DNA from 4 places in the Vibrio sp. R10-SF1-ISO8 genome. Region 3 is predicted to be linked to each of the others. Evidence: predicted binding sites of a transcription regulator. Region 3 holds the regulator's gene; each other region holds the start of a gene.
What was found. Region 3 encodes CRP, which controls carbon source genes, mostly activating them, when cyclic AMP is high. Its sites were predicted from a motif close to TGTGANNNNNNTCACA; they were not measured.

Region 1: a site for CRP is predicted at 2,128-2,143, ahead of AC6R00_RS08175 (glycogen/starch/alpha-glucan phosphorylase). Genes of this name have one in related genera too.
Region 2: a site for CRP is predicted at 2,377-2,392, ahead of pyrG (CTP synthase). Genes of this name have one in related genera too.
Region 4: a site for CRP is predicted at 2,301-2,316, ahead of recB (exodeoxyribonuclease V subunit beta). Genes of this name have one in related genera too.

What each region holds. Positions count from the first base shown of each region.
Region 1 is NZ_JCBDHL010000010.1:555,952-559,913, reverse strand. It holds gene AC6R00_RS08175 (glycogen/starch/alpha-glucan phosphorylase) at 1-1,993, opposite strand, end outside; gene malT (HTH-type transcriptional regulator MalT) at 2,560-3,962, shown strand, end outside.
Region 2 is NZ_JCBDHL010000021.1:42,459-46,420, forward strand. It holds gene relA (GTP diphosphokinase) at 1-1,198, shown strand, start outside; gene mazG (nucleoside triphosphate pyrophosphohydrolase) at 1,519-2,331, shown strand; gene pyrG (CTP synthase) at 2,478-3,962, shown strand, end outside.
Region 3 is NZ_JCBDHL010000016.1:190,086-194,047, reverse strand. It holds gene AC6R00_RS12820 (hydrolase) at 1-382, shown strand, start outside; gene AC6R00_RS12815 (YheU family protein) at 422-634, shown strand; gene AC6R00_RS12810 (phosphoribulokinase) at 723-1,592, shown strand; gene crp (cAMP-activated global transcriptional regulator CRP) at 1,835-2,467, shown strand; gene AC6R00_RS12800 (DUF1338 domain-containing protein) at 2,828-3,619, opposite strand; gene astD (succinylglutamate-semialdehyde dehydrogenase) at 3,803-3,962, opposite strand, start outside.
Region 4 is NZ_JCBDHL010000008.1:135,346-139,307, forward strand. It holds gene recC (exodeoxyribonuclease V subunit gamma) at 1-2,107, shown strand, start outside; gene recB (exodeoxyribonuclease V subunit beta) at 2,415-3,962, shown strand, end outside.

The DNA of each region.
Region 1 (3,962 bases), on a different contig from region 3:
TCTTCATGTTACCCGTACCTGATGCTTCTTTGCCCGCTAGCGAGATTTGCTGAGAAACATCAGCCGCTGGAATGATGATTTCAGCCATGCTTACGCGGTAGTCTGGGATGAATACCACTTTCAGCTTGTTGCCAATGCGCGGATCGTTGTTGATCTTCTCAGCAACCTTGTTCACTGCGAAGATAATCTCTTTCGCTAGGTGGTAGCCTGGCGCTGCTTTCGCTGCGAAGAAACATACGCGTGGCGTACACTCAAAACCAGGTTCATTGATGATGCGGTGGTACAGAGACAAGATGTGTAGCAAGTCTAGATGCTGACGCTTGTACTCGTGCAGACGTTTGATTTGAACATCAAAGATAGCATTTGTATCTAGCTCGATGCCCATGTTCTCTTGAACCCAATCAGCTAGGCGCTGTTTGTTTTGCTTCTTAACTGCCATGAATTCCTGTTGGAACTTAGCGTCAGTTGCAAACTTAGCAATACCTTCTAACTGCTCAAGTTTTGCTGGCCACTCGCTGCCAATCTTGTCAGTGATCAGCTGAGACAGACCTGGGTTACAGAACTTCAACCAACGACGAGGCGTTACACCGTTTGTTACGTTAGTCAGTTTACCTGGGAAGATTTCGTTAAACTCAGGGAATAGGTCTTTCTTCACTAGCTCTGAGTGAAGCGCTGCTACACCGTTGACTTTATAAGAACCGATAACACAAAGGTTAGCCATGCGAACCATGCGGTTGAAACCTTCTTGGATGATAGACAGCTTCGCTTGCTTCTCACCATCACCAGGCCACATCTTACGTACTTCTTGTAGGAAGCGGTGGTTGATTTCAAAAATGATTTCCATATGACGAGGTAGTAGACGCTGAATCAGCGACTCTGGCCACGTTTCTAGTGCTTCTGGTAGTAGCGTGTGGTTAGTGTAGGCAAAAGTATTTGCACTGATATCCCACGCTTTATCCCAAGATAGACCTTTCTCGTCGATAAGGATGCGCATTAGCTCTGGGATAGCAATTGTTGGGTGCGTATCGTTAAGCTGAATTGTTTCTTGCTTAGGAAGATCAGCCAGCGCAAAACCTGCTTCTTCATGACGACGTAGAATGTCGCGTACCGATGCCGCCGAGTGGAAGTACTGCTGCATTAGACGCAGAGTTTTGCCTTTCTCGTGGTTATCATTCGGGTAGAGAACTTTAGTGATATTGCCCGCATCGATAAGAGCGTGCTGCGCTTCAAAGTAGTCGCCGTTGTTAAAGCTCGCTAGTGAGAATGGTGCAATTGCCTGACATTCCCAAAGACGTAGTGGGTAAACTGTATCTGACTCGTAACCCACGATTGGTAGATCCCAAGGCATTGCTTTTACGCTCATACCCGGTACCCATTTACGAACTTCTTTACCGTTCTCATGTGTTACTTCGACATGACCATAGAAGCCAATTTCTTGCGCAAGTTTAGGACGCGCGACTTCCCAAGGGTAGCCTTCAACACCGCGCCATGCGTCTGGTGCTTCTTGCTGACGACCTTCTTCGAACGATTGTTTAAACAGACCGTATTCGTAGTGTAGGCCGTAACCTACTGTTGGGTATTCTTGTGCAGCACACGAATCCATAAAACACGCTGCCAAACGACCTAGACCACCGTTACCCAGTGAAGGATCACGCTCTTCTTCAAGTAGGTCCGTTAGGTTTTGACCTAGTTCAGCCATCGCATCAGTGATTTGATCATATAGACCCATGCTGATTAGGTTGTTACCTGTCAGACGACCAATTAGGAATTCTAGAGATAAGTAGTTAACGCTTTTTGCGTTTTTGATTTTTGGATCTTGCTCGGTTTTAAGCAAGTCAAATGTTGTTAGTTCAGCAAGCGCTTTGCCCATAGCTAAATACCACTCACGCGCTGTCGCAGTCTCTTCAGTCTTAGCGTAAGTTGCTGAAAGGTGCTTCTTCACATCAGCTTGGAAAGTCGCTTTATCAAAATTTTTCTGTTGCGTAGGTTTCATTAGAGAAATCTCACTTATTGGTTCTAATCCATCTGTGCCATATCGTGCATTGACATGAACAGCAAAACATCCTCCCACAACACGGCAATTTGGGAGGAGGACGAAGGGCGTAGAGGGCGTATTACCAAGGGCTCAGTGATCTAACTCTCATTTAAATTCAACATCGTCTGAGCTCTGGTGATAGGGATCACGCCATCAACGCATTTAACCTATAACTGATGTATTAAAGATATGTGTAGAGGAACATAGTCAATTGAACAATATGCATACTCGGTCACAATAAGATTTGCTAGACGATGCAAATTACATGCTTTTTGGTGCAAGTGGGTGATCAAATCCCATTATTCACCCCACCAATAAGTGACAAGAATCACAAAAATAGGGCGTAGTTAGCATCAAAATGTGAATTACGCGAAAAACCCGCCGTCGATCAATAACTGTAGCGATTATTCTCAAGTAACATCCTTGCCAATAAGCTTAATTGCACAATATTTACTCAATTACGTACCAAGCTGATTGGAATTACGTGATCCTCTAAATATAGGGCACGGCATAGGGACAAAAAGATGTGGATTCCTTCGAAATTAACTCGCCCGGCTCGCTTACATAATGCGATTGTCCGACCACGAGTACTAGACCTTCTTCAACAAGCTCCATTTTACAAACTGGTCTTGTTTAGATCTCCTGCTGGCTATGGAAAAACCACGATGGCCGCCCAATGGCTATCAGATAAGTCACACGTAGGCTGGTACAGTATTGATGAGAGCGATAACGATTCATTCCGCTTCATCAACTACCTGCTACAAGCGCTCAATAAAGCGACGGATGGCAGTTGCCCGAATTCACAAAAGCTAGCGGAAAAGCGTCAATTCTCGTCGCTTCACTCATTGTTTGGCGAAGTCTTCACGGAAATGTCGAACTTCCATCAAGAGTGTTACTTGGTGCTAGACGACTACCACCTAATTTCAGAAGATGAAATTCACGAAGCGATGCGCTTCTTCCTCAAACATATGCCAGATAACGTCACTTTGGTTGTAACCAGCCGAGCAGCTCCACCACTTGGCACCGCTAACCTTCGTGTTCGCGATCTGATGATCGAAATTGGCGACGAGTTACTCGCGTTTGATACGGAAGAGACCACTCGATTCTTTAACCAACGAGTCGCGGACGGCATTGACGATGCAACGGCAAGTAATCTAAGAAACTATGTGGAAGGTTGGCCGTCAGCATTGCAACTTATCGCTCTGCAAGCCCAGCACCAGCATAAAACCTTAGCTCAATCAGCGGAATCTTTCTCTCAGTTTAATCACGCTCATCTATGGGATTACTTGGTTGAAGAGGTGTTTGATCTTCTCGACAAAGAAACGCGTCATTTCTTACTTCAATGTTCGGTACTCGATCATTTCAATGATCAGTTGGTCTGCGAGCTGACAGAGCGTGAAGATGCCCTTAGCATGATTGAGTCACTAAACCGATTCGGCCTGTTTATTCACCCGCTAGAGGGCGAGCAAAACTGGTATCGCTTCCACAACCTGTTTGCAGAATTTCTCGCTCACGAACGTACTGCGCGTATTCCTCAACAAGAGAAACAACTGCATCAAACAGCAGCAAAAGCTTGGTTGAAACTCTCTTCACCTCACCAAGCGTTGCGTCATGCTCAAGAAGCCAATAACAGCCAACTGACAGCGGATATCTTAAGCCAGTATGGTTGGAAGATGTTTAACGGCGGTGAGCTAATTACGCTAGAAAAAGCGATCAATACCCTCACCTCTGAGCAACTTTATAGCGAGCCTAAACTCTGCATGCTGCAAGCTTGGTTGGCTCAAAGCCAGCACAGATATAACGATGTCGGTGACTTATTGTCGAAAGCCGATGAGCAGATGCAGCAGCTAAACATTGTATTAAGTGCTAAAGAGCAGGGAGAGTTCAATGCTCTGCGTGCTCAGGTTGCGATTAACCAAGACGAACC
Region 2 (3,962 bases), on a different contig from region 3:
CATGCACGAAGATTCTGAGTTAGGTGTTGCTGCGCACTGGAAATACAAAGAAGGTGGCGGTGGCCGCAGTGGTTACGACGAGAAAATCACTTGGCTGCGTAAGCTACTGGATTGGCAAGAAGAGATGTCTGACTCGGGTGAAATGCTTGATGAACTACGTAGTCAGGTGTTTGATGATCGTGTGTATGCCTTTACCCCGCGTGGCGATGTGGTCGACCTACCAATGGGAGCGACACCACTCGATTTTGCTTACCACATTCACTCTGAAGTCGGTCATCGCTGTATTGGTGCCAAGGTCGCTGGGCGTATTGTTCCATTTACCCACAAACTGGCAATGGGTGATCAAGTTGAGATCATCACCTCTAAAGAGCCCAATCCATCTCGTGACTGGTTGAATCCTTCGATGGGCTTTGTGACTTCAGGTCGAGCACGCGCGAAAATCAACGCGTGGTTCCGTAAACAAAGCCGCGAGAAAAACGTCGAAGCTGGGCGCGATATTCTCGAAGTAGAATTGCAGAAAATTGGTGCAACTTTAAAAGACGCCGAGCAGTATGCGTTGAAGCGCTTTAATGTCAACAGTACTGATGAGCTGTACGTTGGCATCGGAAGTGGTGATTTACGTATCAACCAAGTGATCAACCACATCAATGCCTTGGTCAATAAGCCAACCGCAGAAGAAGAAGATCAGCAAGCCCTAGAGAAGCTTCAAGAGGCAGAAAGCAAAGCTCCAGCGCAAAGTCGTCCGAAGAAAGATGCCGTTGTGGTGGAAGGGGTCGATAACTTAATGACCCACCTTGCTCGTTGTTGTCAGCCGATCCCAGGTGATGAGATCGCAGGTTACATCACGCAAGGTCGCGGTATTTCAGTACACCGAGCAGACTGTGAGCAGCTTGAAGAACTGCGCCACCACGCACCAGAGCGTATTATCGACACGGTGTGGGGCAGTGGCTTTGTTGGCTCTTACATCTTAACCGTTCGCGTTGAAGCGATGGAACGCGGTGGGCTGCTTAAAGACATCACGACTTTGTTTGCTAACGAGAAGATCAAAGTGACCAGTATGAAGAGTCGCGTTGATTATCGTACTCAAATGTCGATCATGGACTTTGACTTGGAAGTGACCAACGTTGAGATTCTGCAGCGCGTTTCTAAACGAGTTGAGCAGATTAAAGATGTTATGTCGGTCAAGCGCCTAGGCTAATTTTTACGTTGTATTTGGCTTTCTAGCGGCGTTAGTTGCACTTATATCGCTCCATCACATAGGCAAGCTATGCTCAGGAGTCTCATAAGTTTACTGCCTTGCTAGAATAACCAACTACTTAGTAAAAAAACAAACATCGTCATTCCCTATAGAGAGGGACGAACGTGATAGGGAATCTCTTCAAGTGATTAGATACTCCCAACTTGTTCAGTTTCATTCGTGAGGATGACAGATAAAAATGAAAGGTGAGTGGTTTGTACTGCTCACCTTTTTATTTGAATGAAAGTTCTTTAGACAGAAGATTTAAAGGAAGAAGGAATATGAGTCACCCGATTGAACAGTTAGAACAGATTATGGCGCAGCTTCGTGACCCAGAAAGTGGTTGTCCTTGGGATCTAAAACAAAGTTTCGACACTATTGTTCCTCACACCATTGAAGAGACCTATGAAGTTGTTGATGCGATTCAAAATCGCGATTGGTCAAACCTAAAAGAAGAGCTTGGGGATCTGCTCTTTCAAGTTATCTTCTACAGTCAACTGGCTAAAGAGCAGCAGCTGTTTGATTTCTCGGAAGTGGTTGAAACCGTCAATGAGAAGCTGACTCGTCGTCATCCGCATGTTTTCTCTGATGTCGAGTTTGAGTCAGATGAGCAGATCAATGCCAACTGGGAAGCAGAAAAAGCAAAAGAAAAAGCTCAAGTAGGCAAAAAAGAACAAAGTATTCTAGACTCAATACCAAATTCTCTACCTGCGTTATCTCGTGCCACAAAGATGCAAAAGAAATGCGCTAAATATGGGTTTGATTGGGACTCGCTTGGCCCGGTAGTCGGTAAGGTTCAGGAAGAGATTGAAGAGGTAATGGAAGAGGCACTGCAAGTCGCTCCTGATGAAGAAAAAATTGAACTTGAGCTCGGAGACCTGCTGTTTGCAACGGTCAACTTATCGCGTCATTTAGGAAAAGACCCAGAGGTCGCGCTGAGTAAAGCCAACCGAAAGTTTGCTAAACGATTTAAAGGTGTCGAAGCCATGGTCGCAGAGCAAGGCAAACAGCTAACAGATTACGATTTAGATCAGTTAGATGCGTTTTGGGACAGAGTAAAAGCGCTAGAAGTAGATAAAGGTAGTGGCAACTAATCCGTTACTCGAATTTGATTTGAAGCAAAAAATAAAAAATTGCAGTGTGATAGATTTCACGTTGTGGCGGTTAAGGGCTTCTGGTATATTTATATCCCGTCCAGAAGAAATCCATTTTCCCTCATTCAACCAATTTCAGGTTAAACATGACGACAAATTACATTTTTGTTACTGGCGGGGTTGTATCCTCTCTAGGTAAAGGTATTGCAGCAGCATCGCTTGCAGCTATTTTAGAAGCTCGTGGTCTTAAAGTGACTATGATGAAGCTTGACCCTTACATCAACGTTGATCCAGGCACGATGAGCCCGACTCAACACGGTGAGGTGTTCGTCACTGAAGATGGCGCTGAAACTGACCTAGACCTTGGTCACTACGAGCGTTTCATCCGCACCAAAATGACTAAGCGTAACAACTTCACTGCAGGTCGTGTTTACTCAGACGTTCTAGCTAAAGAGCGTCGTGGTGATTACCTAGGTGCAACGATTCAGGTTATCCCTCACATCACTAACTCTATCAAAGACCGCGTAATCGCAGGTTCTGAAGGTCATGATGTTGCTATCGTTGAAGTGGGCGGTACGGTAGGTGATATCGAATCTCTGCCATTTATGGAAGCCATTCGTCAGCTAGCAGTAGAGCTAGGCCGTGAACGCGCAATGTTCATGCACCTAACACTGGTTCCTTACCTAGCAGCAGCGGGCGAAGTGAAAACTAAACCGACTCAGCACTCTGTAAAAGAGCTGCTTTCTATCGGTATCCAGCCAGATATTCTTGTTTGTCGCTCTGATCGCATGATCCCAGCGAATGAACGTAAGAAGATCGCTCTTTTCTGTAACGTACAAGAAAAAGCGGTTATCTCTATGAAGGACGTAGATTCAATCTACAAGATCCCTCAACTAATCAAATCTCAAGGTTTAGACGACCTAGTATGTTCTCGTTTCGGCATTACTGCTCCTGAAGCAGATCTGTCAGAATGGGAACAGGTAATCTACGAAGAAGCGAACCCAACGGGTGAAGTGACTATCGGTATGGTTGGTAAGTACATCGAACTACCAGATGCTTACAAATCAGTAAACGAAGCACTTAAGCACGCAGGTCTTAAGAATCGTCTAAGCGTTAAGATTAAGTACGTTGATTCACAAGATGTAGAAAGCAAAGGTAATGAAGCGCTAGAAGGTCTAGACGCTATCTTAGTACCAGGTGGCTTCGGTGACCGTGGCGTAGAAGGTAAGATCCTTGCGGCTAAATACGCTCGTGAAAACAAAGTACCTTACCTAGGTATTTGTCTAGGTATGCAAGTGGCACTGATCGAATACGCGCGTAACGTTGCGGGTATGGAAGGTGCACACTCAACAGAATTTAACAAAGAGACTAAATACCCTGTAGTTGGTCTGATTACTGAGTGGGTAGACGGCGATGGTAACGTTGAAGAGCGTACTGAGAAGTCTGACCTAGGCGGTACAATGCGTCTTGGTTCACAGCTATGTCACCTTGAGAAAGGGACGAAAGCGCGTGAACTATACGGTAGCGCGACAATCCACGAACGTCACCGTCACCGTTACGAAGTGAACAACAACCTACGTCCACAGATTGAAAAAGCAGGCCTGAAAGTTTCTGGTCTATCTGCTGACAAG
Region 3 (3,962 bases):
ACTGCAAAAGCATCAACTGCTGAAAGGGGAGCTTGGATTGAGCTATCAAAACATCAAGCGCGTGACTAAACTGTACGAGTTTGATGACCTGATCACCGCCCCGCTGCATGGTTTCAAGGACGCAGAAGACTATTATCAGCGCTGCTCGGGCATCCATCGCCTAAAAGAAATCACTCTACCCACACAGATCATCCATGCGAAAGACGATCCGTTCATGACCGATGCTGTGATTCCAAAATATGTCTTGCCTGATAACATTGACTACCGACTGTTTGAACAAGGTGGGCATGTTGGTTTTGTTACCGGCAGCGCGTTAAAACCGAGGTTTTGGCTCGAAGAGGCACTACCTGCATACTATGAAAGTTTGGCTCTCTCTGCGTAGCCAATCACCTTGGCCTAAATCATAAAATAAGAGGTATTTATGATCGTTCCATGGCAACAAATCGAGCCAGCAACACTAGAAAATCTCATTCGTGAGTTCGTCCTGCGTGAAGGGACTGACTACGGGGATGTCGAGATCTCGCTGCAAGACAAAGTCGATCAAATACGTACCCAGTTGGAATCAGGGGAAGCGGTTGTTGTGTTCTCTGAACTGCACGAAACCGTTGATATTCAACTCAAACGAAAGTTTTAGTACTTTAGCGCATCGCATACAGTGACTGACCACTAAAGCGTGCTATAGTGGTTTTCGTTTAAAGGATTAGATTACGACAAGGTTTGTCATGTCAGCAAAACACCCGATTATTGCGGTTACTGGTTCCTCTGGAGCTGGTACCACAACGACTTCTGAAGCTTTCCGCAAGATGTTCAATATGATGAACGTTAAACCTGCATGGGTTGAAGGCGATAGCTTCCACCGCTTTACGCGCCCTGAGATGGATGTTGAAATCCGTAAGGCACGTGAGCAAGGTCGCCATATCAGTTACTTTGGCCCTCAGGCGAACGACTTCAATGGACTTGAAGAGTTCTTCCGCAAATACGGTCAAGAAGGCGTCGGTCAAATCCGCCGTTACCTGCATACGTTCGATGAAGCGGTTCCATACAACCAAATGCCAGGCACCTTTACGCCTTGGCAAGATCTGCCAGAAAACTCCGACGTCCTGTTTTATGAAGGTCTACATGGCGGTGTTGTCGATGGCGAGGTTAACGTATCACAGCATGTTGATTTTCTGATTGGCATGGTGCCTATCGTGAACCTTGAATGGATTCAGAAATTCGTTCGAGATACCCGTGATCGTGGTCACTCACGTGAAGCGGTGATGGACTCTATCGTCCGTTCAATGGATGACTACCTGAACTACATTACCCCGCAGTTTTCTCGTACTCATATTAACTTTCAACGTGTCCCTACCGTCGACACATCTAACCCGCTTAACGCCAAAGGCATTCCGAGTTTAGATGAGAGTTTTGTTGTTATCCGATTACGAGGCATTAAAAACGTAGATTACCCATATCTACTGGCAATGATTGATGGGGCATTTATGTCGCGTCATAACACGATTGTTGTCCCTGGCGGTAAGATGAGTTTTGCCATGGAGCTAATCGTTAAACCGATACTTCAACAGCTCATCGAAACGGGCAAAATTGGTTAATACCCACAGCTAGAACACGATTACTTTTCATACCGTGATCATGTGCACAGTTTTGCGTACTAAAACCCCAGTTGTACCCGATTAAAATCAAGAAATCGTTTTCGAAAAAGGATACTATTTCTTACCGAAACACAAGTTGGCTTGCAGCATTTGTAAAGTGCTCTTATCCTAGTAGGTCTTGATTAAGGCTTAGCTAAAATATGGAAAGCGGCAAGCGTACCCTGCAGAGGAAGTGAGATATTATGGTTCTAGGTAAACCTCAAACCGACCCAACATTAGAGTGGTTTCTTTCACATTGTCATATTCATAAGTACCCTTCAAAAAGCACGCTAATTCATGCGGGCGAGAAAGCTGAAACTTTGTACTACATCGTAAAAGGTTCAGTAGCGGTTCTTATTAAAGACGAAGAAGGTAAGGAAATGATCCTTTCTTACCTAAACCAAGGTGACTTTATCGGTGAACTTGGTCTATTCGAAGAAGACCAAGAGCGTACAGCATGGGTTCGTGCTAAATCTCCTTGTGAAGTTGCGGAAATCTCATTTAAGAAATTCCGTCAGCTTATCCAAGTGAACCCAGACATCCTAATGCGCTTATCTGCGCAAATGGCAAGCCGCCTACAAGTGACTAGCCAAAAAGTAGGTGACCTAGCATTCCTAGACGTAACTGGCCGTATTGCTCAAACGCTACTAAACCTAGCGAAGCAACCAGATGCGATGACTCACCCTGATGGCATGCAGATTAAGATCACTCGTCAAGAAATCGGTCAAATCGTTGGCTGTTCTCGTGAGACAGTAGGTCGTATCTTGAAGATGCTAGAAGAGCAGAACCTAATTTCTGCACACGGTAAAACTATCGTGGTTTACGGTACTCGTTAATTTCGATTAACCGCTAAAATTTTAAAAGCCACCAATGGAGACATTGGTGGCTTTTTTATCGAGAATCGAGAATCGAGAATCGAGAATCGAGAATCGAGAATCGAGAATCGAGAATCGAGAATCGAGAATCGAGAATCGAGAATCGAGAATCGAGAATCGAGAATCGAGAATCGAGAATCGAGAATCGAGAATCGAGAATCGAGAATCGAGAATCGAGAAAATTATGACTGATTAAGGACTCGTTCTGTCAACACCTTGTAGACATAAGGCTCTATCGCCTCACTACTAGCTCCCACCTCTCGAAGGACGAAGTCCGATCTCGACTCTCGCAGGGCGAAGCCCGAATCTCGCATCTACTCTCTACCCGTTCGTACTCTCGAAGATCTTGTCAGCAGAAGCTGCGACAAATCCTGGATAAAGTTCACCGTTGCTCATTGGGTAGCGCTTAGCAAACTCGTAGAAACCGCCAGGGATAATCTCTGTACCTTCAGTGAAGGTTACCGCGACTTTATCCGCCATCGTTGAAGATTGCTCTAGCAGCACATCAGGAGAGCCCTTCACTTCGCCACCAAACTCATTGATGGTAAAGCCGGAATCGCGTAGGTGGTCATTGACACCTTTTACTTCTTCAAACGCGTTGAGCTGATTGACGCTAACCGTAAAGTGGTTAGCGCCGTAACCATGCGCTGCTAACCAAGAAGCGTACTCACTTTCTTTCGCTAACGTCTGAAAGTCAGCAAAGCTGATGTCCCACAAACGACCGCCATACAAGAACTCATGACCTTTTAGCTTACTGGTGTCCAATTGCTCGACAAGCTTAGCGACAATAGCTTGTAGCTCGGCAGAACACTCTTCAACCTTCAATTCACTGATGAACACTTTTGGCTGTTTCGGGTCTGGGTGCTCATAATGTTTGGCAACAAGCTTCTTGCTTTCAAACACATAGTCACCGCATGGCTTGTAGCCTACGTCTAAGAATGGTTGTGCAAGGGTCGCAATGCCCAGGGGTTCTACATTGAAAGTGCGCAGAGCAATGTGGTCATTGATCAGCGCTTCGTCTTCTTGCAGAAGTTGGTGGACTTGTTCAGCAGAGGGACATAAGCGTTGAATATAGTCATTCCATAACTGTTGGAATAAAACATCTGGCGTCATAACGCCTCCTTGTAGGGGTGGTTTACGTAAATGGAGAATGAGTAGTTATCTGTTTAATTATAAAAAAGGCCATCCAACCAAATGTGTCCAGAAAGTTTGATCAGATAGCCTTCAGCCTGTGACGTTTCAAATGCCTCCCGGCTCGGGGAGGCGAGAAGGGAATTCCCTAAAATTTATGGTTTTTTATAGTTCAACACCTGGGCTTAGCGTTGCAGGAAGAAGTGTTTCTCCTCCTTCCATCGAAGCCATAGGGTAAGCACAGTAATCTGCTGCGTAGTAAGCACTTGGGCGTAAGTTGCCTGACGCGCCCGGACCACCAAATGGCGCATCACCGCTTGCACCA
Region 4 (3,962 bases), on a different contig from region 3:
CCTTAATGCATTTATGCAGTTGGTTAACCTGCCAAACACCCGTTGTTTAGCATCTGAGTTACTCGAACTGCTTGAAACTCCGGCGATCTTAGCTCGATTCGGGTTAACGGAAGATGAGTTTATTTTGGCCAAACAGTGGGTAGAAGAGTCGGGTATTCGTTGGGGATTGAATGCAACCACAGGGCAAGAATTTGATTTGCCTGAGACAGCGCAAAATACTTGGCAGTTTGGTATTGAGCGCATGTTGCTTGGTTACGCCATGCCAGAATCAGCAGGGCTGTTTGAATCAAGGTCAGGAGCGCTTTCACCTTATAATGAAGTGCAAGGAATGGGTGCGGAATTAGCGGGCAAGTTGGCGCACTTTATTGAGACGGTCAGCGATTACCGACACAAACTGCTACAAACTCAATCAATTGATAGTTGGCGCGAAATACTGACCTTGCTGCTGGATGATTTCTTTAGTGTTGAACTGGAAGGTGAGGCGGCGCTGAAGTCGATTCGTGACACCTTAGCCAATTTAAAAGAGCAACTGACTGACGCTGCTTTCGAGCAGTCATTATCTCCGGCGATTATTACCACCTATTTGAACAACAAGCTGTCTGGGACGCGGATCAGCCAACGCTTCCTTGCTGGGCAAGTGAACTTCTGTACCTTGATGCCGATGCGTTCTATTCCGTTCAGAACGGTTTGCTTACTGGGTATGAATGATGGTGTCTATCCACGTTCTATGCCGCCAGAGGGCTTCGATCTGATGAATGGGCGAACCAAACCAGGGGATCGCTCTCGCCGAGATGATGACAGGTACCTATTCCTAGAGGCCATGCTGTCTGCACAGCAAACGCTATACATCAGTTATGTTGGCCGCTCAATCCAAGACAATACAGAGCGTGTGCCATCGGTGCTGGTTTCTGAGCTGATGGAGTATTGCCACCAAAACTACCGCCTAGATGGAGACGAGGTGTTAGCGAGTGATGAGTCTGGAGAAAAACTGCTATCAGAACTTATCACTCACCACTCTATGGTGCCGTTTAGTGCTACCGCGTTTGTCGGTGAGCATCCAAGTTATGCTAAAGAGTGGTTACCTGCGGTGAACAGATTAGGCCAGGTGAGCGGTGAGTTTAATCGACAACTGCAAGATTACTTACTCGATGCGACCTACCCGTTAGAGCTAGATCTGGTTGAGTTGCAACGCTTCTGGCGTTTGCCGGTGCAATACTTTTTCAATCGCCGCTTAAAAGTGATGTTTGAGCCACCGCTACCGGTAATGGAAGATGACGAGCCTTTTGTACTTAATGGCTTAGAAAGCTATCAAATGCGCGACAGTTTATTGGATAGCTTATTCAAACAGCAGCTTTCTGGTGGGCAAGATAGCAAGGGTGTGATTGAAAGCTTTGTTAAGCAGCAACGGGCGCAAGGGAAATTACCGGTTGGCGCATTTGGTGATATCGAGTTTGAAACTAACCGAGTTCAGGCGCAGGAGCTGGTGGAAAAACTGACTTTCTTATGTGGCAGCGAAGTTAATGACCTCGAAGTAAAGCTGACATTTGACGTCTTAGGTGAGGATAAAAAGATTAACCTAACTGGCTGGCTGACACAGTATTATCAGTCGGGTTTAATTCGTTTTCGCAGCGGTAAGATTCGCTCACAAGACTACTTGTCTGCTTGGATAGACCACCTAGCGATGTCGGCGATGGGCATTAGTAAGCGCACCCATATGATTGGTTATGATCGCAAGGAAGGGGTTGTTCATCTTATCTACCCTGAAATTGCAGATGCCAGCTACGCTCATAGCTTGTTAGCTGAGCTAGTTCGTTTGTTCTATCAAGGCATGACCGAACCCTTGTGCTATTTCCCGAGAACTGCATTAGCAGGTGTTGAAGCGGGATTCAGTCGCGGGAACTGGGTGGATGATGAAGAGAAATCATTCAAGAAAATGGCCGATACATTTAACGATGGTTTTATGGCAGCAGGTGAAGGCAATAACCCTTACATCTCGCGTATCTGGCCAAGTTGGAACGACAACTTAGCAGCGCAGGCACGCACCATCACAGCATTGGTACTGCAAACCCCTCGACTAGAGGCAAAGAGCAGTGAAGACATGCAATAGATCAGCTTAGTGGAAAACGGGTTGAAGGAAAGTAGGTGGCCGCCAGTAAATCATTATAGTGTAGGGCGTTCGCTGTACGGCCACAGGTCAGAGGGACCATTATTCTGTCGGTTTGTTGCAACTTGGCTGTTTAGACAAGCTCAGAGTTGCTCAACACATGGCGCGCATAGTAGCGGTTAGGTAACAAGCCTGCCGTGAGAAAGATCTCATAAAGTCCCAAGTTTTTAGGGATTTATATTAATAACAATCGTTTTTAAGTCTGGATCACATTTGGATCTCGGGTTTTCATACAAAGGGCAAATATTTTATGACAGCAACGTCAATGGTTACTCCGCTTAATGCCATGACTTTTCCCTTGCACGGTGCACGATTAATTGAGGCATCGGCGGGTACCGGTAAAACCTTTACTATCGCTGGCTTATACCTAAGATTGCTTCTCGGTCACGGTACATCCGAGACCAAACATCAGCTGCCGTTGACTGTCGACCAGATTTTAGTGGTGACCTTTACTGAAGCTGCGACTTCTGAGCTACGAGAGCGTATCCGAGAAAAAATTCACAAAGCTTATTTAGCGTTTAAACGAGTAAAGCAAACTGAATCGGGTGATGAAATAATTGATGCATTAGTTTCGGAGTTCAGTGACCACAAACAAGCCGCGGAGATCCTTTTGCAAGCGGAAAGGCAAATGGATGAAGCTGCGGTTTATACCATCCACGGCTTTTGCCAACGTATGCTAACCCAAAATGCATTTGAATCAGGTAGTCGCTTTAACAACGAATTTGTGACTGATGAGAGTCATCTTAAAGCTCAGATTGTTGCCGATTACTGGCGACGTAATTTCTATCCCCTGCCGCTTAATTTAGCAGGAGAGGTGCGTCGAATCTGGAATGCCCCCTCTGATTTATTGCGCGATGTGACTAACTATCTGACTGGTGCGCCACTGAGCCTGTCTGTGGCTGCGATGAGTGGCAGTCTAGCGGACTTACACCAACAAAATCTAAAGCGTATCGATGAATTGAAATCGCTATGGCGAGAGCATCAGGATGACTTTTTTGCCCTAGTTAGTGACTCTGACGTCAACAAACGCAGTTACACCAAAAAGTCTTTACCGACTTGGCTCGAAGCGGTCAATGTGTGGGCGGCAACAGAAACGACGGGCTATGACTATCCAGACAAACTGGAGAAGTTTGCCCAGAATACCTTGGTTGAGAAAACGCCGAAAGGCACCGCGCCGCAGCACCTTGTTTTTGAAGCGATTGATGCTTTCCTTGCTGCGCCAATCAGTCTTAAAGCGCCCATTCTTGCCCATGCGATTGAACATTGTCGCGAGATGTTGGCAAAAGCCAAACAGCAGAAACAGTGGCTCTCTTTTGATGACTTGCTGACTAATCTTTCTGCCGCTATTGATGGTGATGAATCTGAGCTACTTGCAGAGCGGATTCGAAGTCTCTATCCGGTCGCTATGATTGATGAGTTCCAAGATACCGACCCCCTTCAATACAGTATTTTTAGCCGTATCTATTTGAACAACCCTGAATGTGGTTTGTTTATGATCGGCGATCCCAAACAGGCAATCTACGGCTTCCGTGGCGCAGATATTTTTACTTACATCAAAGCGCGTAATCAGGTTTCGTCGCACTTCACTCTAGGCACTAACTGGCGTTCTAGCGCGGATATGGTCAGTGCGGTAAACCAGATCTTTGAGTTGCCTTCGAGCCCGTTTATTTACGATAAAGATATTCCATTCTTGCCTGTCGACTCTAGCCCCAACGCGGATAAACGCGTTTGGACTATCGGTGGTCAAAAGCAACCCGCGCTCACTTATTGGTTGCAAGATGCCGACGAGAAGCCATTA